2 regions of the Pseudomonas viciae genome follow, and region 2 is predicted to be linked to the other one. Evidence: riboswitches for the same ligand, from Rfam matches in the RefSeq annotation. Region 2 holds a riboswitch; the other holds the start of a gene.

Region 1 (16,043 bases), 2.8 Mb from region 2:
TGGTCAATGAGCAGTATGTCGCCCCGCGAATCCTGCAATTGGCCCAAGGCAGTGGGGTCAAGCTGTTCCTGGTGAACAACACGTTGACCAGCGATCAAAGCCGCCTGCTGACTGAGAATGGTGCCCCGCCTTCCGAGCTGCTCGGTAGCCTGGTGCCCAACGATGAACGCAGCGGCTACCTGATGCTCAAGGAGCTGTTGCGCCAACACGGGCCGCTGGCGCCTGGGCAGACCCTCGACTTGCTGGCATTTTCCGGGAAAAAACTCACCCCTTCGGCGCAACTGCGCGAGAAAGGGCTGCTCCGGGCGCTGGCCGAGCACCCGCAGGTGCGTCTGCGCCAGTTGGTCTATGGCGAGTGGAACCGTGAACGGGCTTATGAGCAGGCGAGCCAGTTGGTCAAACGCTATCCGCAGACCGCGCTGGTCTGGTCCGCCAACGATGAAATGGCCCTGGGCGCCATGCAAGCGTTCGAGGAGGCGGGGCGCCAGCCGGGAAAGGATGTGTTGTTCAGTGCGATGAACAGCTCCAGGCCGGCGCTTCAAGCACGTATCGATGGGCGCTTGAGCGTTCTGTTCACCGGGCATTTCAGCCTGGGGGGCTGGGCCATGGTCATGCTGCATGATCACGCTCTGGGCGTCGACCTCGCGCGCCATGGCGGCTACGACCAGCAGCTCGACCTGATGCAGTCCCTCGACCAGGCCCGGGCCCGTGCCTGGTTGAAGATGAATCCCGCCAAGGACTATCGCCTGGACTTCAAGCGCTTCAGCCTGGTGTCCCACCCGGATGGCGAGCGCTATGCCTTCTCGCTCGATGGTCTGGGGCGTCGCTAGCCTCAGTCCGGATTGCAGGCAAGCTGTCCATAATGATCTGTGGATACTGAGTGTTCACACACCCGCAAAGTACAACACCAAATTAACGATCCCATACAACGTCAACCCGAAAATCACCGTAAACAGGATGCCGAGGATCACGAAGTGACTCGGCTTTCCATGGGTAAAGTCCCGGGCGCGGTTTTTCCCGCTTTGCACGCCAAAGGCCGCCGCCCCCACGCTATGCAGCATTTGCCAGAGGGTTGGCGCCTTGTTTTCAGTTGGTTCGTCCATGATGCTCTCCATACACAAGGTCGTGTGTGGAGAGCATAGCCAATCTCTGCGAACTTAGCTGTCGTAACCCAGGTTCGGCGACAGCCAGCGCTCGGTCACGCTCAGGTCCTGGCCCTTGCGGGCGGTGTAGCTCTGGACCTGGTCCTTGTCGATCTTGCCCACGGCGAAATACTGCGCCTGGGGGTGGGCGAAGTACCAGCCGCTGACCGCTGCCGCCGGGAACATGGCGTAGTGTTCGGTGAGGAACACGCCGCTGCGTCCGGCCTTCAGTTCGCTGGCCTCGGGGTCGAGCAGGCGGAACAGGGTGGCTTTCTCGGTGTGATCCGGGCAGGCCGGGTAGCCGGGAGCAGGGCGGATGCCGGTGTATTGCTCCTTGATCAGGGCGTCGTTGTCCAGGCTCTCGTCCTGGGCGTAGCCCCAATGTTCCTTGCGCACCTGCTGGTGCAGCCATTCGGCGCAGGCCTCGGCCAGACGATCGGCCAGAGCCTTGACCATGATCGAGTTGTAATCGTCGCCAGCGTCCTGGTAGGCCTTGGCAACTTCTTCGGCGCCGATGCCGGCGGTGGTGATGAAACCGCCGACGTAGTCGGTCACGCCGCTGTCTTTGGGGGCAACGAAGTCGGCCAGGGAGAAGTTCGGCTTGCCGTCGGTCTTGATGATCTGCTGGCGCAGGTGATGCAGGCGCGCCAGCGGCTTGCCGTCGTTGCCGTAGACTTCCAGGTCGTCGTCATGCACCTGGTTGGCCGGCCAGAAGCCAAACACGGCGCGAGCGCTGATGAGTTTCTCGTCGATCAGCTTGCGCAACATCGCCCGGGCATCGGCGTAGAGCGCGGTCGCGGCTTCGCCGACCACTTCGTCGGTGAGGATGCGCGGGAACTTGCCGGCCAGGTCCCAGGAAATGAAGAACGGGGTCCAGTCGATGTATTCGGCCAGGACGTTGAGGTCGATGTTGTCCAACACCTTGGCACCGGTGAAGGTCGGCTTGACTGGCTGGTAGCTGCTCCAGTCGAACTGCGGCTTCTTGGCCACGGCGGCGGGGTAGCTCAGGCGCTCGGTGCGGGCACTGCGGTTGGCGGTGCGCTCGCGCACGTCCACGTATTCCAGGCGGGTCTTCTCGACGAACGCCGGCTTGAGTTCCTTGGACAACAACTGCGTCGCCACGCCCACGGCGCGGGAGGCGTCGGTAACGTAGATCACCGCGTCGTTGCTGTACTTGGGTTCGATCTTCACCGCCGTGTGGGCCTTGGACGTCGTTGCGCCGCCGATCATCAATGGCAGATGGAAATCCTGGCGCTGCATCTCGCGCGCCACATGCACCATCTCATCCAGGGACGGGGTGATCAGGCCGGACAGGCCAATGATGTCGCACTTCTGCTCCTTGGCCACCTGCAGGATCTTCTCCGCCGGCACCATCACGCCCAGGTCGACAATGTCGTAGCCGTTGCAACCGAGCACCACGCCGACGATGTTCTTGCCAATGTCATGGACGTCGCCCTTGACCGTAGCCATGAGGATCTTGCCCTTGGCCTCCGGCTTGTCGCCTTTTTCCGCCTCGATGAACGGAATCAAGTGGGCCACGGCCTGCTTCATCACCCGGGCGGATTTCACCACCTGGGGCAGGAACATTTTGCCGGCGCCGAACAGGTCGCCGACGATGTTCATGCCGGCCATCAGCGGGCCTTCGATGACTTCGATCGGACGGCTGAAGGACTGTCGCGACTCTTCGGTGTCTTCAACGATGTGGGTGGTGATGCCCTTGACCAGCGCATGTTCCAGGCGCTTGTTCACTTCCCAGCCGCGCCACTCCTCGGTTTCCGCTTCCCTGACGCTGCCATCGCCCTTGTACTTGTCGGCGATGGCGAGGAGGGCGTCGGTGCCTTCGGGGGTGCGGTTGAGGATTACGTCCTCCACGGCATCGCGCAGCTCCGCCGGGATCTGGTCGTAGATCTCCAACTGGCCGGCGTTGACGATGCCCATGGTCAGGCCCGCGCGAATCGCATAGAGCAGGAACACCGAGTGAATCGCCTCGCGCACCGGGTTGTTGCCGCGGAACGAGAAGGACACGTTGGACACGCCACCGGAGGTCAGCGCGTAGGGCAGTTCGTCGCGGATGTAGGCGCAGGCGTTGATGAAGTCCACGGCATAGTTGTTGTGCTCTTCTATACCGGTGGCGACGGCGAAGATGTTCGGGTCGAAGATGATGTCTTCCGGTGGGAAGCCGACTTCGTTGACCAGGATGTCGTAGGAGCGCTTGCAGATTTCCTTCTTGCGCGCCTCGGTGTCGGCCTGGCCGGCTTCGTCGAAGGCCATCACCACCACGGCGGCGCCATAGCGCTTGCACAGTTTGGCGTGGTGGATGAACTGCTCGACGCCTTCCTTCATGCTGATGGAGTTGACGATGCCCTTGCCCTGGATGCACTTGAGGCCGGCTTCGATCACTTCCCATTTCGAGGAGTCGATCATGATCGGTACGCGGGAGATGTCCGGTTCGCCGGCGATCAGATTGAGGAAGGTCACCATGGCCTTCTTCGAATCGAGCATGCCCTCGTCCATGTTGATGTCGATCACCTGGGCGCCGGCCTCGACCTGTTGCAGGGCCACTTCCAGGGCTTCGGTGTAGTTGTCCTCGCGGATCAGCCGGGCGAACTTGGCGGAACCGGTGATGTTGGTCCGCTCGCCGACGTTGACGAACAGGGAGCTGCGATCGATGGTGAACGGTTCCAGGCCCGACAGGCGGCAAGCCCGAGGGATATCCGGAATCTGCCGCGGTGCGTAACCGGCCACGGCCTTGGCGATGGCTTCGATATGCGCCGGGGTGGTGCCGCAGCAGCCGCCGACGATGTTCAGGAAACCGCTTTGGGCGAATTCTTCGATGACCTTGGCGGTCTCGACCGGCAACTCGTCGTATTCACCGAATTCGTTGGGCAGGCCGGCGTTCGGGTGCGCTGATACGTGGGTGCTGGCCTTGTTCGACAACTCTTCCAGGTATGGGCGCAGCTCGCTGGCACCGAGGGCGCAGTTCAAGCCCACGGAGATCGGCTTGGCGTGGGCCACGGAGTTCCAGAAGGCTTCGGTGGTCTGGCCGGACAGGGTACGGCCGGATGCATCGGTGATGGTGCCGGAGATCATGATCGGCAGTTCGACGCCCAGCTCTTCATAAACCCCTTGTACGGCGAAAATCGCCGCCTTGGCGTTGAGCGTATCGAAAATGGTTTCGATCAGGATCAGGTCGGCACCGCCTTCGATCAGGCCCTTGGTGGCCTCGGTGTAGTTCTCCACCAGTTCGTCGAAGGTCACGTTGCGGTAGCCGGGGTTGTTGACGTCCGGCGACAGCGAGCAGGTGCGGCTGGTCGGGCCGAGCACGCCGGCGACGAAGCGCGGCTTGTCCGGGGTTTCCAGGGTCTTGGCGTCGGCCACTTTACGGGCCAGGCGCGCGCCTTCCAGATTCAACTCATAGGCAAGCGCCTGCATGCCGTAGTCGGCCTGGGACACCTGGGTGGCGTTGAAGGTGTTGGTTTCCAGGATGTCGGCACCGGCATCCAGGTAGGCTTTTTCGATGGCGCCGATTACGTCAGGGCGGCTCAGCACCAGCAAGTCGTTGTTGCCCTTGACGTCACTCGGCCAGTCGGCGAAACGCTTGCCGCGGTAGTCCTGCTCCTCCAGCTTGTAGCTCTGGATCATCGTGCCCATGCCGCCGTCGAGGATCAGGATGCGCTCCTTGAGGGCTTGCTGGAGAAGATAAAGGCGAGCGCTGCGATCGGACATAGGACTACCTGGAAAAAAAGACCATTACGAAGGCCGGGATGATAGCAAACCTGTGCAGGATTTGATCATGGTGGGCTTTTGCATGAATATCGCTCATGTTTGCAAGGCGATGCTGGCCCGGTAGAATCGCCGGATTATCTCTTAGGGACCCGAGACATGCCGTATCGCGTTTTCTTCGGCAGTCTGTTGCTGCTGTTGTCTTTTACCGCAGTGGCAAAGGATTCCGCTCCAGCGCTTTCCTACACCCGTGACATCCAGCCGATCTTCACGCAAAAGTGCGTGGCTTGCCATGCGTGCTACGACTCCGCCTGCCAGTTGAACCTGGGCAGTGGCGAAGGCGCGGCCCGCGGCGCGACCAAGCTATCGGTATACGACGGCGAGCGCCGCCAGGCCGCCGACCCGACCCGTTTGTTCTATGACGCCTCTGGCCCGCAGGCCTGGCAGCGCAAGGGTTTCTATTCGGTGCTCGACGCCCAGGGCAGCCAGGCCGCGCTAATGGCACGGATGCTGGAACTGGGGCATCGCACGCCGTTGCAGCCTAACGCCAAGCTGCCGGAGGAAATCGTGCTGGGCCTGAACCGTGAGAACAGTTGCGCGATGCCCGGGCAATTCGACGAATACGCCGCCGCGCACCCCAAGGAAGGTATGCCCCTGGCCGTTACCGGCCTGACCGACCAGCAATACCAGACGTTGCAGCGCTGGCTGGCGGCTGGCGCACCCATCGATCAGCAGGCCCTGGCGCCGAGTGCCGCCGAAGCCTTGCAGGTGGTGCAGTGGGAGAATCTGCTTAATGCCCCAGGTGCCCGGGAAAGCCTGGTGGGCCGCTGGTTGTTTGAGCACTGGTTTCTGGCACACATCTATTTCAAGGATGGCGAGTCGGGGCATTTCTTCCAGTGGGTGCGTTCGCGCACGCCCACCGGTCAGCCCATCGACCTGATCAACACCCGTCGCCCGAACGACGACCCTGGCACCCGGGTGTATTACCGGCTCTGGCCGGTGCAAGGGGTGATCGTGCACAAGACCCACATCACCTATGGCTTGAGCGCGGCGAAAATGGCGCGGATCAAGAGTCTGTTCTACAGCGGCAAATGGCAGGTCACGGCATTGCCGGGCTATGGGCCGGAACGCCGGGCCAACCCGTTTTCCACCTTCGAAGCGATCCCCGCCCAGGCCCGCTATCAGTTCATGCTCGATAACGCCGAGTATTTTGTGCGCACGTTCATCCGCGGCCCGGTATGTCGGGGCCAGATCGCCACCGACGTGATCCGCGATAATTTCTGGGCGCTGTTCCAGGCCCCCGAACATGACCTGTACATCACTGACCCGAACTACCGCGGCCAGGCCACGCCGTTGCTGGCGATGCCGGGGCAGAACGACGATGTGGGCAGTGTCCTCAGTCTCTGGCTCGACTACCGGGACAAACGTAACGAATATGAAGCCTTGCGCCGCGACAATTACGCCGAGGTACCCGCGCCGAGCTGGTCGACGCTGTGGGCCGGCAACGACAATGCGTTGCTGAGTATTTTTCGCAACTTCGACAGTGCTTCGGTCACCAAGGGCTTGATCGGCGAAGTGCCGCAGACGATGTGGTTGTTCGACTTTCCGTTGCTGGAGCGCACCTATTACCAGTTGGCGGTGAATTTCGACGTGTTCGGCAACGTCTCCCATCAGGCCCAGACCCGGCTGTACTTCGACTTGATACGCAATGGCGCGGAGCAGAATTTCCTGCGCCTGATGCCGGCTGACTCCCGGGAAGGTTATCTCGACGATTGGTATCAGGCCGGTGGCAAATTCAAGATGTGGCTCGATTACGAGTCCATCGACGATGACAAGCCGACCGCGCTCAAGCTGGACGAACACGACCCCAAGCGCGATTTCGCCCAGCAATTGCTGGCCCGTTATGGCGAACTGAACGCGCGCCCCGATCCAATCAACCGCTGTGAAGGGGCTTACTGTTCACGGCCCAATATCGACCCGACCTTGCAGAACGCCGAACAGGCTCTCAGTCGGCTGGTGTCGCGCCCGGCGGCGGGGCTCAGCGTGATCAATCAGTTGCCCGAAGCGACCATGCTGCGAATCGAAACCGCCAGCGGTCAGCGTGAGGTCTACAGCCTGCTGCGCAACCGGGCCCACAGTAACGTGGCGTTTCTGTTGGGGGAGGAACTGCGCTACCAGCCGGGGCTCGATACGTTGACGGTGTACCCGGGCTTGCTCAGTAGCTACCCGAACTTCATCTTCAACATCCCGGCCGAGCAAGTGCCAGCGTTTGTCGATGCAATGGAGCGTGCCTCGGATGCCCAGGCTTTCGAGCGGATCGTCGAGCGCTGGGGGATTCGTCGCAGCCACCCGCAGTTCTGGGAATACTTCCACGACTTGAGCCAGTACATCCGCGAGACCGAGCCCCTGGAGGCCGGTGTGCTGGACATGAATCGCTACCAGAACCTCTGATCGACATGCCCGGCGGTGAGGAGCCCACCGTCGGTTGCTTTCCCGACAAAAATACTGGGACTTTGTCCGGCGCGATGATTGGCGTAAACTGCCGGCAAGCCTGCGAGGAGTTCCCATGACCGCTATTACGATTACCGACGCCGCCCACGATTACCTGGCTGATCTGCTGTCCAAGCAGAACACCCCGGGTATCGGGATCCGCGTCTTCATCACCCAGCCCGGCACCCAGTACGCTGAGACGTGCATTGCCTACTGCAAGCCGGGGGAAGAAAAACCCGAAGACACCGCGCTGGGGCTCAAGAGCTTCACCGCCTACATCGACTCGTTCAGCGAAGCGTTCCTGGACGATGCAGTGGTCGACTACGCCACCGACCGCATGGGCGGCCAACTGACCATCAAGGCGCCGAACGCCAAGGTGCCGATGGTCAACGCCGACAGCCCGGTCAACGAGCGCATCAATTACTACCTGCAAACCGAAATCAACCCGGGGCTGGCCAGCCACGGCGGCCAGGTTTCGCTGATCGACGTAGTGGAAGACGGCATCGCCGTGCTCCAGTTCGGCGGCGGCTGCCAGGGCTGCGGCCAGGCTGACGTGACCCTTAGGGAAGGCATCGAGCGCACCTTGCTCGAACGCATTCCGGAGCTCAAGGGCGTGCGCGACGTGACCGACCACACGCAGAAAGAAAACGCCTACTACTGATAGGTGTTCGCTGCGGATATAAGAAACGGTGCCCGTGAGCACCGTTTTTTATGGGCGCAGATCCGACCGCCGCCAATCCCTGTGGGAGCGAGCTTGCTCGCGAAGGCGTCGGCACATTCAACATCACCGCTGGCTGATCCACCGCTATCGCGAGCAAGCTCGCTCCCACAGGGGATCCCGGTTGGCTCTCGCTGATTGAGTCAGGGCCTGTAGAGATGCGCATGCCCGGCGCGATACAGCGACGATTCGCTGAACACATCATTACCCAGCACACGCCCCACCAGAATCAGCGCCGTTCGGCGAAAGCCCTTGGCCTGTACCTTGGCGGCGATATCGGCCAGGGTGCCCACGACCCAATCCTGATCCGGCCAGGTGGCCCGGTGAATCACGGCGATCGGGCAATCCGCGCCGTAATGGGGCAGCAGTTCGCTGATGATTTTCTCCAGATGATTGACCCCCAGGTGAATCGCCATGGTCGCCCCGTGCTGTGCCAGGCTGCTCAGTTCCTCACCCGCAGGCATCGCGGTTTTGTCTGCGTAACGGGTGAGAATCACGCTTTGGGACACGTCCGGCAAGGTTAGTTCCGCACCCAGCAGGGCGGCGCAGGCTGAGGTTGCGGTCACGCCCGGAATGATCTCGAACGGGATCTCCAATTCCCGCAGGCAACGAATCTGCTCGCCGATGGCGCCGTACAGGCTTGGGTCGCCGGAGTGTACCCGGGCCACGTCCTGGCCTTTGTGGTGTGCGGTTTTGATCAGCTCGATGATTTGTTCCAGGTGCAGCTCGGCGCTGTTGATCACCTGTTCGGCGTGATGGCCCTCAAGCACGGCCGTCGGCACCAGAGAGCCGGCGTAGATGATCACCGCGCAACTGCGGATCAGCCGCTGGCCTTTGACGGTGATGAGTTCCGGGTCGCCGGGGCCGGCGCCGATGAAGTAAACGGTCATGACCGGCTCCTGTGAAAGATGGGTGAGCGTCGCCCAGATGAAGATCGCTCATGATCCTGAGTGCGGATTATCGGGATTTACAAGGCGAGCGCCAATGCCAAGGTGCTCATGGGACCGCTCAGGCGAGGAATCAGCAGCGTTGCAGGCGTCGTGCCCAGCTTGTCGGCCAGGGCCAGGGCGGCACTTTCGGCGACGCCGTAGCAACCCGTGCGTTCGAAAGCGATCTCGGAGCGGTGACTGAGCCGCTCCCGATAATCGGCCAACTGCTCGGCGCTGAAGCAAGTCAGCGGCAGCGCCAGTTGTTCGGCCAGTTCCAGCAGGCCCGGTTCGTCACGCTTGAGGTCGATACTGGCCAGGGCCCGCACCTGATCAAGCGCAATACCGTGGGCCAGCAACGCCTGATCGAGCAATGCCCGTAACGTGCTGGCCAGGCAGCCGCGCTGGCAGCCGAGGCCGACCACCAGGATCGGCCCGCTGTTCATGCGTCGTGCTGGGCTTGACCGTCACGGCGAAACAGCCAGGCGCTGATCAGGCCGAGGGCCAGCCAGAACGCGACGTTGGTCACTTGCGAGGCGATCTTGAATTGGCTTTCCAGCGCTTCGGGCGCCAGCATCGAGTGAACTTCCGGCTGCGGTGCGCCGATGACATGAGGCACCAGCAACGTCGCCACGCCCAGCAGCTTGAGCAGCCAATGTCTGCCGAAGGCGATCAGGGCGATGCCCACCGCCGTGGACGCTGCGGTGCCAATCCACCACATCTGCCGCTGGGCCAGGTCGGCTGCTGCGGTGCCGGGCAGTTCCGGTGGCAGGCCGAGGGTCGGCGCCAGAACGAAAGTGGCATAACCGGCCAGGCCCCAAAGCAGGCCCTGGGAGGTGCGAGTCGGTGCGCGCAAGGTGTACAGGCCCGCCAGCATCAGGGCGAAACCCACCGCCACCACCAGGTTACCGCCGGTGGTAGACAGCACGCGCTGCCAGCCATCCTCCGGTTCCCAGGCCTCGGCATCATGGGTGTGAGCGGCTCCATTGGCGTGCTCATGAACCTCGGCGGCCGGGGCTTTCTCATAGGTTTCGGCTTGCAGAATCAGCGGCGACACCCAGAAACTTTGCAGGAGGGTCAGCAGCAGGGCGGCCAGCAAGCCGCTGAAACCGGCGGTCTGCGCGATACGCTTGATCATGTCGTCAGGTCTCAATGGCACGGGAAGGCGGCGCTGTGGCGGGTGTCGTGGGCCGCGTTGTGTACGGCTTCGATGTGGGAGAAACCGGCGAAATAGACCAGGCCGGCGCCCAGGATCGAGGCGAAGATCGCAGCGCTCAGGCGTTGGCTCAAGGTGGTGGTGCTGCTGGCGGTGCGGGCGGTGCTGCTGATGGTCGACATGGCGCTTCCCTCTGTTCTTGTTCAGTGGGTGATTCGAGCGCAATGAAACCCCGGGCGCAAGCCCGCCAAGGTTCGAACAGCGCCCGCCCACCGCGGGTTTGTTGATGCTTGAGTCATGGGCCGGTCTCCGGGCTTGCGAGGGGCCGGGCTTGTGCCTGGCCTGCAAGCGTCACCTTCCCATGTCGACAGACACAGTGGTTCAGACGCTTCGCTCGCTTACCGTTGCGGGGGCAGCACCGGACTGACGTGGCCTTGAAGTAAAGCACACGATTCACCGGTTTCCCGTTTCACCCTGTGAAGGGCACCCGTAACTAGGCGCACAGGAGAGCATGGGCGAGGGCGGGGCGTCAATTGGCATGGGGTTTCAGGCTGGCACCGAGTCGCGCCCAATCGCGAGCAAGCTCGCTCCCACAGGGAACTTGTGGTGATCGTTATTTCTATGTACGCCAGCAACCAACGTGGGAGCGAGCTTGCTCGCGATGACGGTGGCAAGGCCACCACAGAACTTACCTGCGGACATTGACCCGCCCCCACACCCTGCGTAGCCTTGCGCCTTCGAGGTTCTTCGGCACGTGTCGAAGCTAAGAAGGGAACGCGGTCCAAGCCGCGGCTGCCCCCGCAACTGTGAACGGTGCTGTTTCTGCAAGGCCACTGTGCATGCCCTTTTTCACCGGGCGCACGGGAAGGCGCAGTCATTGCCAGTCGAATGACTGGCCCACCGTCAGCCAGGAGACCTGCCTCGAGACAGATTCTCACTACAACCGGGCGGGGTGATCCGGTGGCGAAATCTTCCGCGCATGCCTTGCCTGCGGTTGTCGTCCCGTTTGCCCGCCACTTTGCCAAGGGGCATCGGATGAAAACACTGGCCAAACTTCCCGTCACCATCGTCACCGGTTTCCTCGGCTCGGGTAAAACCACCTTGCTGCGGCACATGCTCGACAACGCCCAGGGCCGCCGCATCGCGGTGATCGTCAACGAGTTCGGCGAGCTGGGCATCGACGGCGAGATCCTCAAGCAGTGCTCCATCGGTTGCACCGAAGAAGAAGCCAACGGCCGCGTCTACGAACTGGCCAACGGTTGCCTGTGCTGCACGGTGCAGGAAGAGTTCTTCCCGGTGATGCGCGAGCTGGTGGCCCGACGTGGCGACCTCGACCACATCCTCATCGAAACCTCCGGCCTGGCCTTGCCCAAGCCGCTGGTCCAGGCCTTCCAATGGCCGGAAATCCGCAGCGCATGCACTGTCGATGCGGTGATTACCGTGGTCGACAGCCCAGCCGTGGCCGCCGGCACCTTCGCTGCCTTCCCTGACCAGGTCGATGCCCAGCGCAAACTCGACCCGAACCTGGACCACGAATCACCGCTGCACGAGCTGTTCGCCGATCAACTGGCCAGCGCCGACCTGGTGATCCTCAACAAAGCCGACCTGATCAGCCCGGAAGACCTGGCGAAAGTGCGCCTGGAAGTGGCCGAAGAGTTGCCGCCGGCGGTCAAGGTCATCGAAGCCAGCAGCGGTCGCCTGCCACTGGAGGTGTTGATCGGCCTGGGCGCTGGCTCCGAAGAACACATCGACGGCCGCCACAGTCATCACGATCATCACCATGACGGTGATGAAGACGACCACGATCACGACGCTTTCGATTCGATTTCCATCGAGTTGCCCCAGGCCGACGAGAGCCTGCTGCTGGACGCGCTGACGCAATTGGTGGTCCAGCACGGCGTGCTGCGGGTCAAGGGTTTCGCGGCGATCCCGAACAAGCCGATGCGCCTGCTGATCCAGGGTGTTGGCACGCGTTTCGACAAGCATTTCGACCGCCAGTGGGGCGCCGATGAAGCGCGGGTTACCCGTCTGGTGCTGATCGGCCAGGCGCTCGATGCCGGGCTGCTTGAAGCGCAGTTGCGCGCCGCCCTCAGCGCCTAAGCCATGCACCTGCTCAGGACCCAGCCCGGCGGCTTTGTGTCGGATGACAACATTGCCGACCTGGGACAAACCCCCGCCGAACTGGTGATCCTGTGCAGCGGCGACTCCAGCCTGGCGCTGCTGGCCGAAGCCGCAAAGCAGTTGCCAGACGACTATCCGGAATTTCGCCTGGCCAACCCGATGCAGGTGCAAAACCACGCTTCGGTGGATCTGTACTTCGAAGACGTGCTGCGGCACGCCAAGGTCATCCTGTTGTCGCTGCACGGTGGCATTGGCTATTGGCGCTACGGCATCGAGCGCCTGATGGAGCTGGCCGGGCGCGGGGTGAAGCTGATCCTGGTGCCGGGGGACGATCGTCCGGACCCGGAGCTCAGCGACTTGAGCAACGTGCCTTTAGAGGGCCGCGACCGGCTCTGGCAGTTCTTGCGCCAGGGCGGGCTGGGCAATGCCCTGGACTTGTTTCACAACTTGGGCAGCCAATGGTTCGGCCGCGATTATCCCTGGCGTGAGCCGCAAACTCTGCCGCGCACGGCGATCTACCACCCTCGAAAAACCAGCGCCAGCCTCGGCGATTGGCAAGCCGACTGGCAGGCCGATCGACCGGTGGCGGCGGTGCTGTTCTATCGCTCCCACCTGCAAGCGGCGAACACCGCGTTCATCGACGTGTTCTGCCAGCGCCTGCAAGTGGCGGGGCTCAATCCACTGCCGATTGCCGTGGCCAGCCTCAAGGAGCCCGGTTGCCTGGCATGGGTGGAAGATTGGTTGGATGAGGTCGAAGCCGGGGTGATCCTCAATACCACCGGTTTCGCCCAATCCAGCCCCGAAGCGCCGCATCTGCGACCGTTTCGTCGCAACATCCCGGTGATCCAGGCGATCTGCGCCCAGGACAACGAACCCGGCTGGCGCGCCAGCGAGCAGGGCCTGGGCCCGCGGGACCTGGCGATGCACATTGCCTTGCCGGAACTGGACGGGCGGATCATCAGCCGGCCCATCAGTTTCAAGGACCTGGCCTGGCGCAGCGAGCGCAGCCAGAGCGATGTGGTCTGTTACCGGGCCGTGCCCGAACGCATGGATTTTGTCGCCGAACTGGCCCGGCGCTGGACCACCCTGGCGCGCCTGCCCAACGCCGAAAAGCGCGTGGCGCTGATCCTCGCCAACTACCCGACCCGGGACGGGCGAATCGGCAATGGGGTCGGCCTGGACACCCCGGCGGCGGCGCTGAATATCCTGCGGGCCATGCAGGCCGAGGGTTATCCGCTGCCGGCCGAACTGCCTGAGAGCGGTACTGCGCTGATTCAGCAATTGCTCGGCGGGGTCAGCAACGACCTGGACAGCCTCGACGTGCGACCCTGTCACCAAAGCCTGGCCCTCGACGCTTACCAGGCCATGTTCGACGCATTGCCCGAGGCCAATCGCCAGGCAGTGCTGCAGCGTTGGGGCTCGCCCGAGAAAGACCCAATGTTCCGCGAAGGGCGCCTGATGGTCGCCGGCCTGCGCCTGGGCCTGACCTTCGTCGGTATCCAGCCGGCCCGTGGTTATCAAGTCGATCCGAGTGGGGTCTACCACGACCCGGACCTGGTGCCGCCCCACGGCTATCTGGCGTTTTATTTCTGGTTGCGCCACACCTACGGCGTCCACGGGGTGATCCACGTCGGCAAGCACGGCAACCTCGAATGGCTGCCGGGCAAGGGCGTCGGGCTCTCGGAGAATTGCTGGCCCGATGCGCTGCTGGGGCCGCTGCCGAATATCTATCCGTTCATCGTCAACGACCCTGGGGAGGGCGCCCAGGCCAAGCGTCGGACCCAGGCGGTGATCATCGACCACTTGATGCCACCGCTGACCCGGGCCGAAACCTACGGACCGCTGCGTAACCTAGAGTTGTTGGCCGACGAATATTACGAGGCGCAATTGCTCGACCCGCGCCGCGCCCGGGAACTGCAGCGGGACATTCTCAACCTGGTGCGCGAGACGCACATCGACCGCGAGTTGCAACTGGACGACGACGCTGACGCTGCAACTTGGCTGCCGCGGCTGGACACCTATCTGTGTGATTTGAAGGAGTCGCAGATTCGCGATGGCCTGCACATTTTTGGCGAGTCGCCCAGCGGACGGCTGCGTATCGACACCTTGCTGGCGTTGCTGCGCATTCCCCGTGGCGATGGCAAGGGCGCGCAGTCGAGCCTGCTGCGGGCGCTGGCCAAGGCGTTCGGGCTGGGTTTCGATCCGCTGGATTGTGCCTTGGCCGAGCCTTGGACTGGCGACTGTCCCGAGGCGTTGCGCCGGACCAGCGCCGAACCTTGGCGAACCGCTGGCGATACCCGCGAGCGCCTGGAGTTGTTTGCTGCGCAGTTGATCGAGCAAGCGCTAAACGGTGAAGTGCCGCAACTCGACGCACCGGGCTGGGAGGTGGTGAGCAGCATCATCGCGAGCCTGCGCGGCGTCGTGGCCCCGCGCCTGGACGCCTGCGGCCCGGCGGAAATGCGCGGCTTGCTCGATGCCTTGAGCGGGCGCTTCGTGCCGGCCGGCCCCAGCGGCGCGCCGAGTCGAGGACGCCTGGATGTGTTGCCCACCGGGCGCAATTTCTTCTCGGTGGATGTGCGCAACCTGCCGACCACCACGGCGTGGCGCATCGGTTTCCAGTCGGCGAACCTGATTCTTGAACGGCATTTGCAGGACCACGGCGATCACCTGCGTCAGCTCGGCCTGTCGGTGTGGGGCACCGCGACCATGCGCACCGGTGGCGACGACATCGCCCAGGCCATGGCGCTGATGGGTGTGCGCCCGGTGTGGGCCACGGGCAGCCAGCGGGTCGATGATTTCGAGATTCTGCCCTTGAGCCTGCTGGACCGGCCTCGGGTCGATGTCACGCTGCGGGTCTCCGGGTTCTTCCGTGACGCCTTCGCCAACCTGATCCGCCTGTTCGATGCGGCGGTGCAGGCGGTTGCTGCCCTTGATGAGCCGGACGACATGAACCCCTTGGCGGCCAAGGTGCTTAGCGAGCGCGAAGCCTTGCTGGCGTCGGGCCTTGAGCCGGAGGTTGCGGCCCGACAGGCCGGCTGGCGGATCTTCGGCGCCAAACCCGGTGCCTATGGCGCCGGCGTGCAGGGCGCGATTGATGGTCGCTTGTGGCAGAGCCGCGAGGATTTGGCCGAGGTGTACCTGAACTGGGGCGGCTACGCTTACGGCGCCAGCGATGAAGGCAGCGCCGCCCGCGATCAGTTCTCCCGGCGCTTGAGCCAGGTGCAAGCGGTGTTGCAGAACCAGGACAACCGCGAGCACGACCTGCTCGATTCCAACGATTACTACCAGTTTCAGGGCGGTATGCTGGCGGCGGTAGAGACCCTCAGCGGTGCGGCAGCGGCCAGTTACCATGGCGATCACAGCCAGCCGGATCTGCCGAAGATCCGCACCTTGAAAGAAGAGCTCAACCGCGTCATCCGTTCCCGCGCGGCGAATCCGAAGTGGATCGACGGGGTCAAGCGTCACGGCTATAAAGGCGCGTTCGAACTGGCGGCGACAGTGGACAACCTGTTCGCGTTCGACGCCACCACCCGGTTGATCGACGATCACCAATACGCTTTGCTGGCTGATGCGTACCTGCTCGACCCGGACACCCGGGATTTCGTCCGCCAGCACAACCCCGACGCCCTGCGGGACATGACCGAGCGCATGCTCGAAGCGCAGCAGCGCGGAATGTGGCAGGAGCCGGGCGAGTATCGCCAGGCCCTGGAGAATTTGTTGTTGGACATAGAAGAAGACAGCTGACATGAGGATGACAGACGCGCAGT
Region 2 (16,043 bases):
GAAGTTGGGCTTGGCGGACGGTTTCTGGAAGTTCGACAAGGTCAAGGCGGCCATCAGCGAGCACATGGGCCAGACCACTGACATCGTTGGCGTGGTATTGAGCCAGGCCACGGCCTCGGGCTTGGCGTTGATGGGATGGCTGGCGAACCTGGTGCTGATTCCGGTGGTGGCCTTCTATCTGCTGCGGGATTGGGACCTGATGATGGCCAAGATCCGCAGCCTGCTGCCACGGCACCGTGAAGAACGCATCATGACCCTGACCGGCGAATGTCACGAAGTGCTCGGGGCGTTCGTACGCGGGCAGTTGCTGGTGATGGTGGCGCTGGGCTTTATCTACGCGGCCGGGTTGATGCTGGTGGGGCTGGAGTTGGGCCTGCTGATCGGCATGATCGCCGGGCTGGCGGCCATCGTGCCGTACATGGGGTTTGTGATCGGGATTGGCGCGGCGTTGGTCGCCGGGTTGTTCCAGTTCGGCGGCGATTTTTACCCGATGATTGGCATTGTGGCGGTGTTCATGGTTGGCCAGGCCCTGGAGGGCATGGTGCTGACGCCGTTGCTGGTGGGCGATCGCATCGGCCTGCACCCGGTGGCGGTGATCTTCGCGATCCTGGCGGGCGGCGAGTTGTTCGGTTTCACCGGAATCCTGCTGGCGCTGCCAGTGGCGGCGGTCATCATGGTGCTGGTGCGCCATATGCACGATCTGTACAAGGATTCGGACATCTATAGCGGCGCCGAAGACCCTGATCTGTAGGGCGAGTGGCAGGCGTGGCAGCTGCCCCAGCGTCAGGGAAACTGCCGCGCCGCTGTCCTGGCGCTGCAAACCTTTGATTTTGCTCGTGGTCCGGCGCATTGTGCGGTCCGCGCCACGGGTATAAACTTTGCACACTTTACACAGAGGCCACTAACGGTTCCTTTGGAACTGTTCAGTCAGCATGAAACCGATTCAGCTGCCCCTAGGTGTGCGTCTGCGTGATGACGCCACCTTTATCAACTACTACCCAGGCGCCAATGCCGCTGCACTCGGCTATGTCGAGCGGCTTTGCGAAGCCGACGCCGGCTGGACCGAGAGCCTGATTTACCTGTGGGGCAAGGATGGGGTAGGGCGCACGCACTTGTTGCAGGCGGCTTGCCTGCGCTTCGAGCAGTTGGGCGAGCCGGCGGTGTATCTGCCGTTGGCGGAGTTGCTGGATCGCGGCGTTGAAATCCTCGACAACCTTGAGCAGTACGAACTGGTCTGCCTGGACGATCTCCAGGCGGTGGCCGGCAAGGCTGATTGGGAAGAGGCGCTGTTCCACCTGTTCAACCGGTTGCGCGACAGCGGTCGGCGCTTGCTGATCGCCGCCTCGACCTCGCCGCGGGAACTGCCGGTGAAGCTGGCGGACCTCAAGTCCCGTCTCACCCTGGCGCTGATTTTCCAGATGCGCCCGCTGTCCGACGAAGACAAACTCCGTGCATTGCAGCTGCGCGCTTCCCGGCGTGGCCTGCACCTGACCGATGAAGTCGGGCATTTCATTCTCACCCGTGGCACCCGCAGCATGAGCGCATTGTTCGAATTGCTCGAACGTCTCGACCAGGCCTCACTTCAGGCCCAGCGCAAGTTGACTATTCCTTTTTTGAAAGAAACCCTGGGCTGGTAGAACCGTTGCAAATAGTGGCTCATAGCCTTGTCTGGGCGCGGCGAAGCCCGCGGCGCTGCTGGGCTGCAGGCTGCGTGACGTTCAAAACGGGCTTAAGCGCTTAGATGTAAACGTAAAACCGAGAAGTCACATTTGCATCGATTGAATTTGCAAATGAGGTTGATAGAAGGCATAGTCTCGCCATCTTTACTACTTCAGCCACGGTCGTGCCCATGCTAAATCGCTTCGCACCCCTCGTGCCTCTCGCACTCGTTACCCTGTTGTTCGGTTGCGCTGCCCACTCTCCAGTGTCCCAGCAAGCACCACAACCACAGGTCCAGAATTCCGTTACCGCCCAGTCTTCCTCCGTTGCGTTCCAGGAAGAAATGGCCTCCGACAAAGAACTGGCAGCCTTCGCCGGCAGCAAGCCTTATCAACTTCCAGTGCTGGCCGACAGCATCCTGGAACGTGGCATGTCGTTGATCGGTACCCGCTACCGTTTTGGCGGTACCTCTGAAGCCGGCTTCGATTGCAGCGGTTTCATCGGTTACCTGTTCCGCGAAGAGGCCGGCATGAACCTGCCGCGCTCCACTCGCGAAATGATCAACGTGAACGCCCCGTTGGTAGCTCGCAATCAACTGGAGCCCGGTGACCTGCTGTTCTTCAGCACCAACGGTCGTCGTGGTCGCGTCAGTCACGCCGGGATCTACCTGGGTGACAACCAGTTCATCCATTCCAGCAGCCGCCGCAGCGGTGGCGTGCGCATCGACAGCCTGGGCGACAGCTACTGGAACAAGACCTTCATCGAAGCCAAGCGTGCCCTCGCCATGGCACCGACTGTGATCACTGCTCGCAAGTAAGCACACAGTTTGTAAGGCAAACTTAAAGTCTTACTTGAAGTTTGCCGCATAGTCGCTAGAATCCTTGATCATTGATTGATGGCAATCCGCCTGCGTACTACGCAGGCGGATTTGTTTTCATGCCCACGGCAGAAAAGCCGCATCCAGATCAGGATTGTTCTGCATATGTCGACGTCGGCCCGCCTCGCTCTCATCTGTCTCGCCGCGCTGCTCAGCGCCTGTGCCAGCCGTACACCACCGCCACCCGCGCCGGTACGGGCTCCGGTAGTCTTTGCGCCCTCGCAAGCCTTTTCCCCGGCCGCCGAAGATGTGCTCTTCCGTGCCTTGGGGTTGGTGGGCACGCCGTATCGCTGGGGCGGAAATACACCGGACTCGGGTTTTGATTGCAGTGGCCTGATTGGCTACGTCTACCGTGACGCCGCCGGCATTTCCTTGCCGCGTTCCACCCGCGAAATGATCGGCATGCGCGCCCCGAGCGTTGGCAAGGAGGCCTTGCAAACGGGTGATCTGATCTTCTTCGCCACCAACGGCGGCTCCCAGGTCAGTCATGCCGGGATCTATGTCGGGGAGGGCCGCTTTGTCCATGCGCCGGCCACCGGCGGTACGGTCAAGCTCGACAGCCTGTCCAAGGCCTATTGGCAGAAAGCCTATCTGAGCGCCAAGCGGGTGTTGCAGCCGGAGCATCTGGCGCGTAATCCCTGACCATTAAATATATGCGCCGCTAGAAAACCCTTGTGGCGAGGGAGCAAGCTCCCTCGCCACAAGTTTCAGTGTCTGCTCAGCTTTTTCGGTAGGTCATTTAGTCGACACCCGCCAAATCTTGTTCCCCACATCATCGGCCACCAACAACCCGCCCTGTTTATCGATCACCACGCCTACCGGCCGGCCCTGGGCTTTTTCGTCGGCGTTCAGGAACCCGGTCAATACATCCACGGGCTGGCCCACCGGTTTGCCGCCGTTGAACGGTACGAAAATCACTTTATAACCACTGTGGGGCTTGCGGTTCCATGAGCCGTGCTGCCCGATGAACGCGCCTTCGGTAAACGGCGCGGGTAAGGCGCTGCCTTCGGCGAAAGTCAGGCCCAGTGAGGCGGTGTGGGGGCCGACGGCGTAGTCCGGGGCGATGGCCTTGGCCACCAGCGCCGGGTTCTGCGGTTCGACGCGGACATCGACATGCTGCCCGTAATAGCTGTAGGGCCAGCCATAGAACGCGCCGTCCTTGACCGACGTGATGTAGTCCGGCACCAGGTCGCTGCCGAGCTCGTCCCGCTCGTTCACTGCCGTCCACAGCGCCCCACTGCGGGGCTCCCAGGCCAGGCCGTTGGGGTTGCGCAGGCCCGAGGCGAAGATGCGGTGATGACCGCTGGCGCGGTCCACTTCCCAGATGGCGGCGCGGCCTTCTTCAGCCTCCATGCCATTTTCCGCGACGTTGCTGTTGGAGCCGGTGGTGACGTACAGCTTGCTGCCGTCGCGGCTGGCGATGACGTTTTTGGTCCAGTGATGGTTCAGCGTGCCGCCCGGCAAATCGACGACCTTGGTCGGCTGCGCCTTGATTTGCGTGTCCCCCTCCTTGTAAGGGAAGCGGATCAGCCGGTCGGTGTCGGCCACGTACAGGTCATTGCCCACGAGGGTCATGCCAAACGGCGAGTTGAGGTTCTCCAGGAACACCGTTCGGGTTTCAGCGACGCCGTCGTGATTGGTGTCGCGCAGCAGCGTGATGCGGTTGGGGCTGGGCACGCCGGCACCGGCGCGGCCCATGACTTTCTTCATCACCCAGCCACGGATGCCCTTGGCATCATCCGGCTTGGGCGGGGCGTTGGTTTCGGCCACCAGCACATCGCCGTTGGGCAGAACGTAGAGCCAGCGTGGATGGTCCAGGCCTTCGGCGAAGGCGCCCACTTGCAGGCCCTCGGCTGGGGTGGGCTTGGCACCTTCCGGCCAGCCGATCGCTTCGGCGATGTTGACGGTCGGGACCAGGGTCTTGTTCGGTTCGGGCAGCTTCGGCGCAGGACCGGTGCCGTCGGACACTTGCAAGGTGGAAGACTCGCCACAAGCGACAAGCCCGGCGGCAAGGGCGACGATCAGAAGGTGCGGTGGCTTGAGCATGCTGGCTTCCCTATGAATGCATGTAGTTATTCATAGAGAAGCGTAGACAGGCGATGGTTCAACTGCAGGCGCGTGTCAGCAGGTAAGCCCACCTGTGGGAGCGAGCTCCCACAGTTCTAGCGTGGATTGAGTCAGCCGTGGGCCTGTTTGAACAGCACCGCAATGCCAGGATGGTAGTGACCGGCCTCGTTGCGCAACTTGCGGTAGGCGTAAGGGAAATACCAGGCCACGGCGCAGGTGTTCTCCTTCTGCAAGTCGTCGATCATGTCCTGCAATTCTTCGGGCGTGGCACTCTGCTGGGCTTTTTGCGGGGCGACGAACAGGCAGCCCAGCTTCAGGTCGCTGGAATAGCTGATGCGTTTGGCATCGCTGGCGGCCTCCGACAGGGGTTGGGTCAGGTTCAGGTTGTTGACCTTGGGCCAGCGTTGGGTGGCCTGGATGAAGGCGCGTTCGTCGGTGCTGGCGATGAACAAATCGGCGCTGACGTTGCGTTCGCCTTCTTCATTCTGCTTGCGGGTCGGGGTGCTTTGCAGTGTGACCATCTCGGCCATCCAGGCGGCAGCCGACAGCAAGCCGAGGTTGGCTTTTTCATCGAACCAGTAAGGCGTGTCGTTATCACCGCGCACGGCATTGTAGCGATCGATGCAGTCAAACCAACGTTCCAGCACCGGGCGCAGGAATTCCAGTTTTGGATTGCTGATGATCATCCCTTGCATGCTTTGCCCTCTTGTTTTTGTGATATCGGGTCGTAGTGTCGCTTTGATATCACTTGCTGCAGGATCACACAAGATTGGCGTCACTTTATTGATGGGCGCCAATGCTTGCCCCGACAGGCGGCTTTAATTGACGCTCCACCCCCAACCCTCTAACCTTCGCCGCTTGTTTCAGGTGCTCTGTGATTGCGATCGACAGAGTGAAACAGGGAAGCCGGTGAGTGCACACGAACCCGGCGCTGCCCCCGCAACGGTAAATGAGTCAACGCTGTGCTTAAGCCACTGTGTCGCAGACATGGGAAGGCGCACAGACCGGCATTGCGCCGCTCATGAGCCCGGAGACCGGCCTGATTCATCCAACGGCATCACGGTGGGCGATGCCAGGCTTGTTGCCGTCTTTTCTTGTGCCCGCCCGCCGTTATCCAGTCCCCAACGGAGGCTTCCCCATGACCGACTCCCCTACCAGCAATGCATCTGATCGCGACGAACGCCACCTGGCGCGCATGCTGCGCAAAAAAGCCGTGATCGACGAGCGCATCGCCAACTCGCCGAACGAATGCGGCCTGCTGCTGGTGCTGACCGGCAACGGCAAGGGCAAGAGCAGCTCGGCGTTCGGCATGCTGGCGCGGTCCATGGGGCACGGCATGCAATGCGGCGTGGTGCAGTTCATCAAGGGCCGCAGCAGCACCGGTGAGGAGCTGTTTTTCCGCCGCTTCCCGGAGCAGGTGCGCTTTCACGTCATGGGCGAAGGCTTCACTTGGGAAACCCAGGATCGCCAGCGCGACATCGCCGCCGCCGAAGCCGCCTGGGCTGTATCGCGGCAATTGCTCAGCGATCCGTCCATTGGCCTGGTGGTGCTCGATGAACTGAACATCGCCCTCAAGCACGGCTACCTCGACCTCGATCAGGTGTTGAGCGATCTGCAAGCCCGTCCACCGATGCAGCATGTGGTGGTGACCGGGCGTGGCGCCAAGCCGGAGATGATCGAGCTGGCCGATACCGTCACTGAAATGGGCATGATCAAGCACGCGTTCCAGGCCGGCATCAAGGCGCAGAAAGGCGTCGAACTGTGAGTGATGCTCGCCACTGCCCGGCGGTGCTGATCGCCGCCCCGGCCTCGGGGCAGGGCAAGACCACCGTCACCGCCGCCCTGGCGCGCTTGCATCGCAACCAGGGACGCAAGGTGCGCGTCTTCAAATGCGGTCCGGACTTCCTCGACCCGATGATCCTCGAACGGGCCAGCGGTGCGCCGGTCTATCAATTGGACATGTGGATGGTCGGCGAGCAGGAAAGCCGCCGGCTGTTGTGGGAAGCCGCCGCCGAGGCGGACCTTATCCTGATTGAAGGGGTGATGGGGTTGTTCGACGGCACGCCGTCCAGCGCCGATCTGGCGCGGCATTTTGGCGTGCCGGTGCTGGCGGTGATCGACGGCACGGCCATGGCCCAGACCTTCGGCGCCCTGGCCTTGGGCCTGGCGCGTTATCAGCCGGACTTGCCGTTTGCCGGGGTCTTGGCCAACCGCGTCGGCACCTTGCGCCACGCGCAATTGCTTGAAGGCAGCCTGACCGAAGGTCTGCGTTGGTACGGCGCGCTGTCCCGGGAAACCGGTATCGAATTACCCAGCCGTCATCTAGGGTTGGTCCAGGCCAGCGAATTGAATGACCTCGACCTGCGCCTCGACGCGGCAGCCGAGGCCTTGGCCGGCAGTTGTGAAGTGGCGCTGCCGCCGGCGGTGGCGTTCGCCGCGCCTGAGCTGATTACCCCGCAGCCGTGGCTCGACGGTGTGCGTATCGCCGTGGCCCGGGACGAAGCGTTTGCCTTCACCTACGGCGCGAGCCTCGATCTGCTGCGGGCCATGGGCGCGCAATTGAGCTTCTTTTCGCCGATCCATGACACCCAACTGCCCGAGGCGGACAGCCTCTATCTACCCGGCGGTTATCCGGAATTGCACCACGTTGCGTTGGCCCGGAACGCGCCGATGCTGGCGGCAATCCGGGCTCACCATGCTGCCGGCAAGCCGTTGCTCGCCGAATGCGGTGGCATGCTGTATCTGCTCGATTCATTGACTGACGTCGACGGCACCCGCGCCGAACTGTTGGGTTTGCTCGCTGGTGATGCGCAGATGCAAAAGCGTCTGGCGGCCCTGGCGTTGCAAGCGGTGGAGTTGCCGGAAGGTGCCTTGCGTGGGCATACCTATCATCATTCCCTGACTAGCACTGAACTTGAACCGATAGCCCGTGGGCATAGCCCCAATGGCGGGCGAGGGGCGGAGGCGGTGTTCCGGCAGGGGCGGATGACGGCTTCTTATGTGCATTTCTATTTTCCGTCGAATCCGCGGGCGATTGCCGGGCTGTTTGCACCTGACCTTGAGGCCGCCTTCGCGAGCAAGCCCGCTCCCACAGGGGATTGTGTGATCTCAAGTGCAGCGCCAGCCAGTGTGGGAGCGAGCTTGCTCGCGAAGAGGCCATGACAGACACCGCTTTCTCCCAGGCCGAACGCGACGCCATTTATCGCGCCATCGCCGAACGCCGTGACATGCGCCACTTCACTGGCGGCACGGTCGAACCGGCCTTGCTGCGCCGCCTGCTGGAAGCCGCGCACCAGGCCCCCAGCGTCGGCCTGATGCAACCCTGGCGGTTCATCCGCATCAGCGACCGCGCCTTGCGCGGGCAGATCCGCCAACTGGTGGAGCAGGAGCGCATCCGCACCGCCGAGGCCCTGGGCGAGCGCAGCGATGACTTCATGAAGCTCAAGGTCGAAGGCATCAACGATTGCGCCGAGGTGCTGGTGGCGGCGTTGATGGAGGATCGCGAGCGGCACATCTTCGGTCGCCGGACCTTGCCGGAAATGGACCTGGCTTCGCTGTCCTGCGCGATCCAGAACCTCTGGCTGGCTTCCCGCGCCGAAGGGTTGGGGATGGGCTGGGTGTCGTTGTTCGAACCCCAGGCTTTGGCCGACTTGCTGGGCCTGCCCGACGGTGCCAAGCCACTGGCGATCCTCTGCCTGGGCCCGGTCGAGGCTTTTTACCCGGCGCCGATGCTCGCCCTGGAAGGCTGGGCGCAACCGCGTTCGCTGAATGAACTGCTGTATGAAAACCATTGGGGAGTGAGCCCATGAGTGTGGCGTTGCTCAGTGCCGCCGCGGTGGCGCTGGATGCGCTGTTGGGCGAGCCCCGGCGCTGGCATCCGCTGGTGGCATTCGGCGGCTTTGCCGACCGTATCGAACAACGCTTCAATTCCGGCGGCCGTGGCTGGCGCAGCCACGGGGTGACGGCGTGGATCATCGCTGTGGTGCCATTGACCTTGCTGGTCACAGCCCTGTCCTGGGCACCGATGGTGGGCTGGCTGGTGGAAATCCTCGCGTTGTATTGCGCCCTCGGCCTGCGCAGCCTCGGTGAACATGTCGAGCCGGTGGCCCGGGCGTTGCGCGGTGGCGATCTGGACGAGGCGCGCAAGCGTGTTGGCTATCTGGTCAGCCGCGAAACCGCTGAACTGGATGAAACCGCCGTGGCCCGCGCCGCCACCGAGTCAGTGCTGGAAAACGGCAGCGACGCGGTGTTTGCCGCGCTGTTCTGGTTCGCCGTGGCCGGTGCGCCCGGCGTGGTGCTCTACCGGCTGAGCAATACCCTCGACGCCATGTGGGGCTATCGCAACGAACGCTTCGAGCGTTTCGGCTGGGCTGCGGCGAAAATCGACGACGTGCTCAACTACATTCCGGCGCGCCTGGTGGCGTTGACCTACGCCGTGCTCGGCCAAACTCGCCTGGCGCTCAAATGCTGGCGCAGCCAGGGCCCGACCTGGGACAGCCCCAATGCCGGGCCGGTGATGGCCGCCGGTGCTGGCGCATTGGGCGTCGAGCTGGGCGGCGCGGCGGTGTATCACGGCGAACTGCACCAACGTCCACCGCTGGGCGAGGGCGTGCCGGCGAGTGCCGATTCCATTGATCGCGGCTGGCAATTGGTCCAGCGCGGGGTATGGTTGTGGTTGCTGATTCTCTGCCTGGGAGCTGAGTTTTATGCTTGAGCACGGTGGACGCCTGCGCAACGCGGCCCGGCAATACGGGATTGCCGAGGCCGACTGGCTCGACTTGTCCAGCGGCCTGGCGCCTTGGCCATTCGACGTCCCGGCGATTCCCCTGCGAGCCTGGGCGCGCCTGCCGGAAACCGATGATGGTTTGGAGCAGGCTGCCTGCGACTACTACGGTGCGTTGAATGTGCTGCCAGTGGCCGGTTCACAGATGGCCATCCAGTTGTTGCCACGCCTGCGTCGGGCCGGCAAGGTCGGCGTGCTCTCGCCGTGTTACGCCGAGCACGCCGAAGCCTGGCGCCGCAGTGGTTACATCGTGCGCGAAGTGCTGGAGCCGGAAGTGGATTTCTTCCTCGATAGCCTCGACGTACTGGTGGTGGTCAACCCGAACAACCCCACCGGCCTGAATCTGACCCCCGAACGCTTGCTGGACTGGCATGCGCGCCTGGCCCAGCGCGGCGGCTGGCTGGTGGTGGATGAGGCCTTCATGGACATCACGCCGCAGTTGAGTCTGGCGGCTCACACCCATCAGGTCGGGCTGATTGTGCTGCGTTCGTTCGGCAAGTTTTTTGGCTTGGCCGGGGTTCGCCTGGGGTTTGTCCTGGCCGAGCGGCGGTTACTCAAGTTGCTTGCTGAGCAGGTCGGGCCGTGGGCCGTGAGCGGACCCACCCGGGTGCTGGGCCAAGCCTGTCTGCTGGACACCGGGGCCCAGGTCCGCCAGCGCCAACGCTGCGAAGCCACCAGCCAACGCCTGGCGCTGACTCTGGAACGCCATGGCTTCAAACCCCAGGGCGGCTGCGGATTGTTCCAATGGCTGGTCACCGAGCACGCTGTGGGGCTTCACGATTTTATGGCCCATCGCGGCATTCTCCTGCGACTGTTTGTGAACAACAGCAGCCTGCGCTTCGGGCTCCCGGCGGATGACGCGGAGTTCCTGCGTCTGGAACAGGCGCTTGAGGCTTACACCAAGGACATTCAATGACCACTGTGATGGTGCAGGGCACCACCTCCGATGCCGGCAAAAGTACCCTGGTCACGGCGCTGTGCCGCTGGGTCAGGCGCCAGGGTGTGAGCGTGGTGCCGTTCAAGCCGCAGAACATGGCCCTCAACAGCGCGGTGACCGCCGACGGCGGCGAAATCGGCCGCGCCCAAGCCGTGCAGGCCCAGGCCGCCGGGCTCGAACCGCACACCGACATGAACCCGGTGCTGCTCAAGCCCAACAGTGATACTGGCGCTCAAGTCATCATCCATGGTCGCGCCGTCACCACCATGAACGCCGTGGCTTATCACGATTACAAAGCCATCGCGATGCAAGCGGTGCTGGCCTCGCACCAACGCTTGAGCGCCGCATATCCCGTGGTGATGGTGGAGGGCGCCGGGTCGCCGGCAGAGATCAATCTGCGTGCCGGTGACATCGCCAACATGGGCTTTGCCGAGGCGGTGGACTGCCCGGTGCTGCTGATCGCCGATATCAATCGCGGCGGGGTGTTCGCCCATCTGGTCGGAACCCTGGAGTTGCTTTCACCCAGCGAGCAGGCGCGGATCAAGGGCTTCATCATCAACCGTTTTCGCGGCGACATCGCCTTGCTGCAACCGGGCCTGGACTGGCTGGAGGCGCGCACCGGCAAACCGGTGATCGGCGTGTTGCCCTACGTGATGGACCTGCACCTGGAAGCCGAGGACGGCCTCGACCAACGCCAGATCGACAAGGTCGAGCAGGTACTCAAAGTAGTGGTGCCGGTGTTGCCGCGCATCAGCAACCACACCGATTTCGATCCGCTGCGCCTGCACCCGCAGGTTGACCTGCAATTCATCGGCCCCGGCCAAACCATCCCGCCGGCCGACCTGATCATTCTGCCCGGTTCGAAAAGCGTGCGCAGCGACCTGGCCTACTTGCGCGCCAATGGTTGGGACACGGCGATCCAGCGTCACCTGCGCTACGGTGGCAAGTTGCTGGGCATCTGCGGTGGTTTGCAGATGCTTGGCCAGCAGGTTCACGACCCGCTGGGGCTGGAAGGCGCGGCGGGCTCCAGTGCCGGGCTGGGCCTGCTGGCTTTCGAAACGACCCTGGAACACGAGAAGCAACTGCGCAACGTGTGCGGGCGATTGGCCTTGGAAGAGGCTGAGGTTAGCGGCTACGAAATTCACGCGGGCGTGACCACAGGCCCGGCCCTGGAAAACCCGGCGGTGCATCTGGAGGACGGCCGTTGCGACGGCGCCCAGAGCCTCGACGGGCAGATTTTCGGCACCTACCTGCATGGCCTGTTCGAATCGCCTCAGGCCAGCAGTGCGTTGTTGCGCTGGGCCGGGTTGCAGTCTGTGCAGACGGTGGATTACCACGGCTTGCGCGAGCGGGATATCGAGCGGTTGGCGGATCTGGTGGAGCGGCATTTGGATACCGTGGTGTTGCGTGAACTCTGTGGGATTTAGGTCGATTCGGCTGGCGCCATCGCGAGCAAGCTCGCTCCCACATTGGATCTGCGGTGTACATAAGTCCCCTGTGGGAGTGAGCTTGCTCGTGATGGGGCCATCAGCAACACCGCCATTTGAAAGGTAAACAACATGCTGCAACTAATCCTCGGCGGCGCCCGCTCCGGCAAGAGTCGCCTGGCGGAAAAGCTCGCCACGGACACTCGACTGCCGGTGACCTACATCGCCACCAGCCAACCCCTGGACGGCGAGATGAACGAGCGAGTCGCCCAGCACCGCGCCCGCCGTCCGGCCGAATGGGCGCTGGTGGAGGAGCCCTTGGCCCTGGCCCGAGTGTTGCGGGAAAACGCCGCTCCCGGGCAATGCCTGTTGGTGGACTGCCTGACCCTCTGGCTGACCAACCTGCTGATGCTCGACGATCCCGAACAACTGCATACCGAACGCGAAGCACTGCTGGACTGCCTGGCCGCGTTGCCCGGTGAAGTCATTTTTGTCAGCAACGAGACCGGAATGGGTGTCGTGCCGCTGGGCGAGTTGACTCGCCGTTACGTCGATGAAGCCGGTTGGCTGCATCAAGCCTTGGCCGAACGTTGTCAGCGCGTCGTGCTGACCGTCGCCGGCCTGCCCCTGACTCTCAAAGGTACTGCGTTATGAATCACCGCTGGTGGCTGGACCCATGCAAGCCCCTCGACACCCAGGCTTTGGAGCAGGCCACGGCCCGTCAGCAACAACTGACCAAACCCGCCGGTTCATTGGGCCGACTGGAATCGGTGGCGGTGCAACTGGCGGGCCTGCAAGGGCAGGTCAAGCCGAGCCTGGATCAACTGTGGATCGCCATTTTCGCCGGCGATCATGGCGTGGTGGCCGAAGGCGTATCGGCCTATCCCCAGGAAGTCACTGGGCAGATGCTGCTCAACTTCGTCAGCGGTGGCGCGGCCATCAGCGTCCTGGCGCGGCAACTGGGCGCGTCCCTGGAAGTGGTGGACCTGGGCACCGTGATGCCTTCGCTGGCCCTGCCCGGTGTGCGCCATCTGAATGTCGGCCCCGGTACGGCGAACTTCCTCCAGGGCCCAGCGATGAGCGCGTCCCAGGGCGAACAAGCCTTGCACGCCGGCCGCGATAGCGTGGCCCGGGCCGTCGCTACTGGGGCGCAACTGTTCATCGGCGGCGAGATGGGCATTGGCAATACCACGGCCGCTAGCGCCCTGGCCTGCGCCTTGCTCGATTGCCCAGTGGCGCATCTGGTGGGGCCGGGCACGGGGTTGGACGCGGCGGGTGTCAGCCGCAAGGCCCAGGTCATCGAACGTGCCCTGGCGCTGCACGCTGCCCAGCACAACGACCCGTTGCAGACCTTGTTCAACCTCGGTGGTTTTGAAATCGCAGCCTTGGTCGGTGCTTATCTGGCCTGTGCCCAGCAAGGCGTCGCGGTGCTGGTGGATGGTTTTATCTGCAGTGTTGCGGCCCTGGTGGCCGTGCGGCTCAATCCCGCGTGCCGGCCATGGTTGCTGTTCGGCCATCGCGGCGCCGAACCCGGCCATCGCCACGTGCTGGAAACCCTCAACGCCGAACCTCTGTTGGACCTGGGCCTGCGCCTGGGCGAGGGCAGTGGCGCGGCGCTGGCGGTGCCGCTGTTGCGCCTGGCCTGTGATCTGCACGGGCAGATGGCGACGTTCGCCGAAGCGGCCGTGGCGGATCGCCCGGCATGACCTTGCGCCTGGACCTGCTGCGTCACGGCGAAACCGAACTGGGCGGCGGACTGCGTGGCAGCCTCGACGACGCCTTGACCGCCAAGGGTTGGGAACAGATGCACGCAGCGGTGGAGCAGGGCGGACCGTGGGATCGCTTGGTCAGTTCACCGTTGCAGCGTTGCGCCCGCTTCGCTGAACAACTCGGCGCCCAACTCGGCGTGCCGCTGCACCTGGACAACGACCTGCAAGAACTGCATTTCGGTGCCTGGGAAGGCCGCAGCGCGGCGGCATTGATGGACACCGACGCCGAAGCCTTGGGCCGGTTCTGGGCCGATCCCTACAGCTTCACGCCACCCGATGGCGAACCGGTGCTGGCGTTTTCCAACCGCGTGCTGGCAGCGGTCGAACGCCTGCACGCGGCCTACGCCGGGCAACGTATCTTGCTGATCAGCCATGGCGGCGTGATGCGTTTGCTGCTGGCCCGGGCCCGAGGCCTGCCTCGGGAACAATTGCTCAACGTCGAAGTCGCCCACGGCGCGCTGTTTTCTCTGCAAGTGTCGTCCGACGCCGTGCTGACAGAGGTTGGCTGAAGATGCTGCCATTCTGGATCGCCCTGCAATTTCTCAGCAGCCTGCCGGTACGCCTGCCGGGCATGCCCGAGCCTGAGCAACTGGGCCGTTCGCTGCTGTTCTATCCGTTGGTGGGGCTGTTGTTCGGTGTTTTGCTGTGGGTGCTCAACGCTCTGCTGCTAGGCGCGCCGCCGTTGCTGCACGCCGCGTTGTTGCTGACGGCGTGGGTATTGCTCAGCGGCGGCCTGCACCTGGATGGTCTGGCCGACAGCGCGGACGCCTGGCTGGGCGGCTTCGGCGATCGCGAGCGCACGCTGTTGATCATGAAGGATCCACGCAGCGGGCCGATTGCCGTCATCACGCTGGTGTTGGTGCTGTTGCTCAAATTCACCGCGCTACTGGCGTTGATCGAGCAAGGGCAGGGCGTGATGTTGATCATCGTGCCGGTGTTGGGGCGTGCCGCGTTGCTTGGGCTGTTCCTGACCACGCCTTATGTGCGTGCCGGTGGTTTGGGTCAGGCACTTGCCGATCACTTGCCCCGGCGTGCGGGGTGGCAGGTGTTGTGGGTGTGCGCGCTGGGCTGTGTGCTGGTGGTGGGCTGGGCTGGCGTCGTTGCGCTGCTGGTCGCCGCGGCGGTGTTTATCGGCTTGCGCCAGATGATGCTGCGCAGGCTCGCGGGGTGCACCGGGGATACCGCCGGGGCCTTGCTGGAATTGCTGGAGATGGCGGTGTTGCTGGGGGTGGTGTTGCTCTGAACGGGCGGTAGCACCTGTCAACTCTGACAGTATCGCCTCGTTAAAAACCGGTGCTTAATTCGCTCAAGGCCTTGGCTGCCACGCAGAGCGATGGGAAGCGTTGTGTAGTGTCCGGTGTTATCGATCTGCCAAAAAACTGGATGGCCGTGGGTGTCTCAACGGCTGAACGTTGTCAATGGGAGAGCGATAACATGGCTAATGCGGATAAAAAACTGGCGCGACGTGAGGCAAACAGCGCTTATCTCAGGGAGCGCACCGAGCACCAGTCGAGGTTGGGCAACCAATACATCATCATTGATCATCCTATAGTGGACATCGCCACAGGTCTGCTCAGCGGCCCCGAACTGAAGGACGGGTTGAAGGTGCAAATTCGTAAGTGGGATGCCCTACCACCTGTGGGCGTACCGGAGAAAATCCAGGTCATGTTCGATCGTACTGGCAATGGTCGTTTTGAGATCATGGCAGAACATGAGTTTGTAATACCCATGGGTGGTAGCGACTTTCCGGAAACCTTCCCCTACCCGATGCTCATCGGGGTCGAGGCTCTTCCGCAAAACTCTCCGTGCCGCGTTAGATATGACCATTGGATCTATAACGCAGAGGTACCAGACGAATCTCCGATAACTCCGCTCATTTGCGACCGCTTGCCACCCTATGATCGTGCCCCGCCGGATGCACTGACCTTTGCAACCACCTACTTCGATGACAGCAACCTGGCCCCCGGCAGCAAGTTGAAGGCCACGATTCCTGGTTATGATGATTGGCAAGCGACTGATCAAATCGCCGTTTATCTGGTGGACGCTGCCCATATTCCTGACGAGCCGACTGGGCTCATCCCGATTTTCTTCGACTATGTCCCCGCCCCGGGCATCTCGGACACCGAGATAGAAATCGATGGCAACCGTGTTCGTGAGTTTGGCGATGCCGAATGCGTGTTCATCTATGTCTTGATCGACAAGGCGACCAATCCCAGCGTTCTGTCGCTTTGGCAGAAAATAAGCCTCACCTTCGGACGGCTACCGACCAACTTGCAAGCACCGGAGGTCCCCCAGGCGGATCCGGGGCCGTTGGTGGTCGAGCATGCTTTGTCGGGGGTGAGCGTCTGGATTCCCCTGTATGACAATCACAAGAGCTATGACTACATTCGATTGAAGTGGGGGAGTACGACGCTGGAGGACGTTGCTGTTGGGCCTAACCCGCCGGCCAGGATCGAGATCCCGGTGGAACCGAAACTCCTCATGCTCGAGGAATACGGCGAAAACACCACTGGCGACAAGGGGA

What was found. Region 2 has a riboswitch for cobalamin ahead of cobO (cob(I)yrinic acid a,c-diamide adenosyltransferase). Riboswitches for the same ligand answer to the same signal wherever they lie in the genome.
Region 1: another riboswitch for cobalamin. It lies ahead of EPZ47_RS10580 (CbtB domain-containing protein); the one in region 2 lies ahead of cobO (cob(I)yrinic acid a,c-diamide adenosyltransferase).

The regions. Positions count from the first base shown of each region.
Region 1 covers NZ_CP035088.1:2,295,163-2,311,205, forward strand. Annotated here, with positions in the region: gene EPZ47_RS10535 (ABC transporter substrate-binding protein) at 1-830, shown strand, start outside; gene EPZ47_RS10540 (DUF2970 domain-containing protein) at 885-1,103, opposite strand; gene metH (methionine synthase) at 1,158-4,868, opposite strand; gene EPZ47_RS10550 (fatty acid cis/trans isomerase) at 5,025-7,316, shown strand; gene nfuA (Fe-S biogenesis protein NfuA) at 7,432-8,016, shown strand; gene cobM (precorrin-4 C(11)-methyltransferase) at 8,217-8,963, opposite strand; gene EPZ47_RS10570 (cobalamin biosynthesis protein) at 9,041-9,445, opposite strand; gene EPZ47_RS10575 (CbtA family protein) at 9,442-10,137, opposite strand; gene EPZ47_RS10580 (CbtB domain-containing protein) at 10,149-10,337, opposite strand; cobalamin riboswitch at 10,439-10,661, opposite strand; cobalamin riboswitch at 10,879-11,093, shown strand; gene cobW (cobalamin biosynthesis protein CobW) at 11,191-12,255, shown strand; gene cobN (cobaltochelatase subunit CobN) at 12,259-16,020, shown strand.
Region 2 covers NZ_CP035088.1:5,093,231-5,109,273, reverse strand. Annotated here, with positions in the region: gene EPZ47_RS22525 (AI-2E family transporter) at 1-751, shown strand, start outside; gene hda (DnaA regulatory inactivator Hda) at 933-1,637, shown strand; gene EPZ47_RS22515 (C40 family peptidase) at 1,850-2,476, shown strand; gene EPZ47_RS22510 (C40 family peptidase) at 2,642-3,178, shown strand; gene EPZ47_RS22505 (PQQ-dependent sugar dehydrogenase) at 3,272-4,582, opposite strand; gene EPZ47_RS22500 (hypothetical protein) at 4,714-5,298, opposite strand; cobalamin riboswitch at 5,452-5,660, shown strand; gene cobO (cob(I)yrinic acid a,c-diamide adenosyltransferase) at 5,742-6,368, shown strand; gene EPZ47_RS22490 (cobyrinic acid a,c-diamide synthase CobB) at 6,365-7,765, shown strand; gene bluB (5,6-dimethylbenzimidazole synthase) at 7,762-8,412, shown strand; gene cbiB (adenosylcobinamide-phosphate synthase CbiB) at 8,409-9,317, shown strand; gene cobD (threonine-phosphate decarboxylase CobD) at 9,310-10,302, shown strand; gene EPZ47_RS22470 (cobyric acid synthase) at 10,299-11,750, shown strand; gene cobU (bifunctional adenosylcobinamide kinase/adenosylcobinamide-phosphate guanylyltransferase) at 11,883-12,404, shown strand; gene cobT (nicotinate-nucleotide--dimethylbenzimidazole phosphoribosyltransferase) at 12,401-13,456, shown strand; gene cobC (alpha-ribazole phosphatase family protein) at 13,453-14,028, shown strand; gene EPZ47_RS22450 (adenosylcobinamide-GDP ribazoletransferase) at 14,031-14,762, shown strand; gene EPZ47_RS22445 (hypothetical protein) at 14,954-16,043, shown strand, end outside.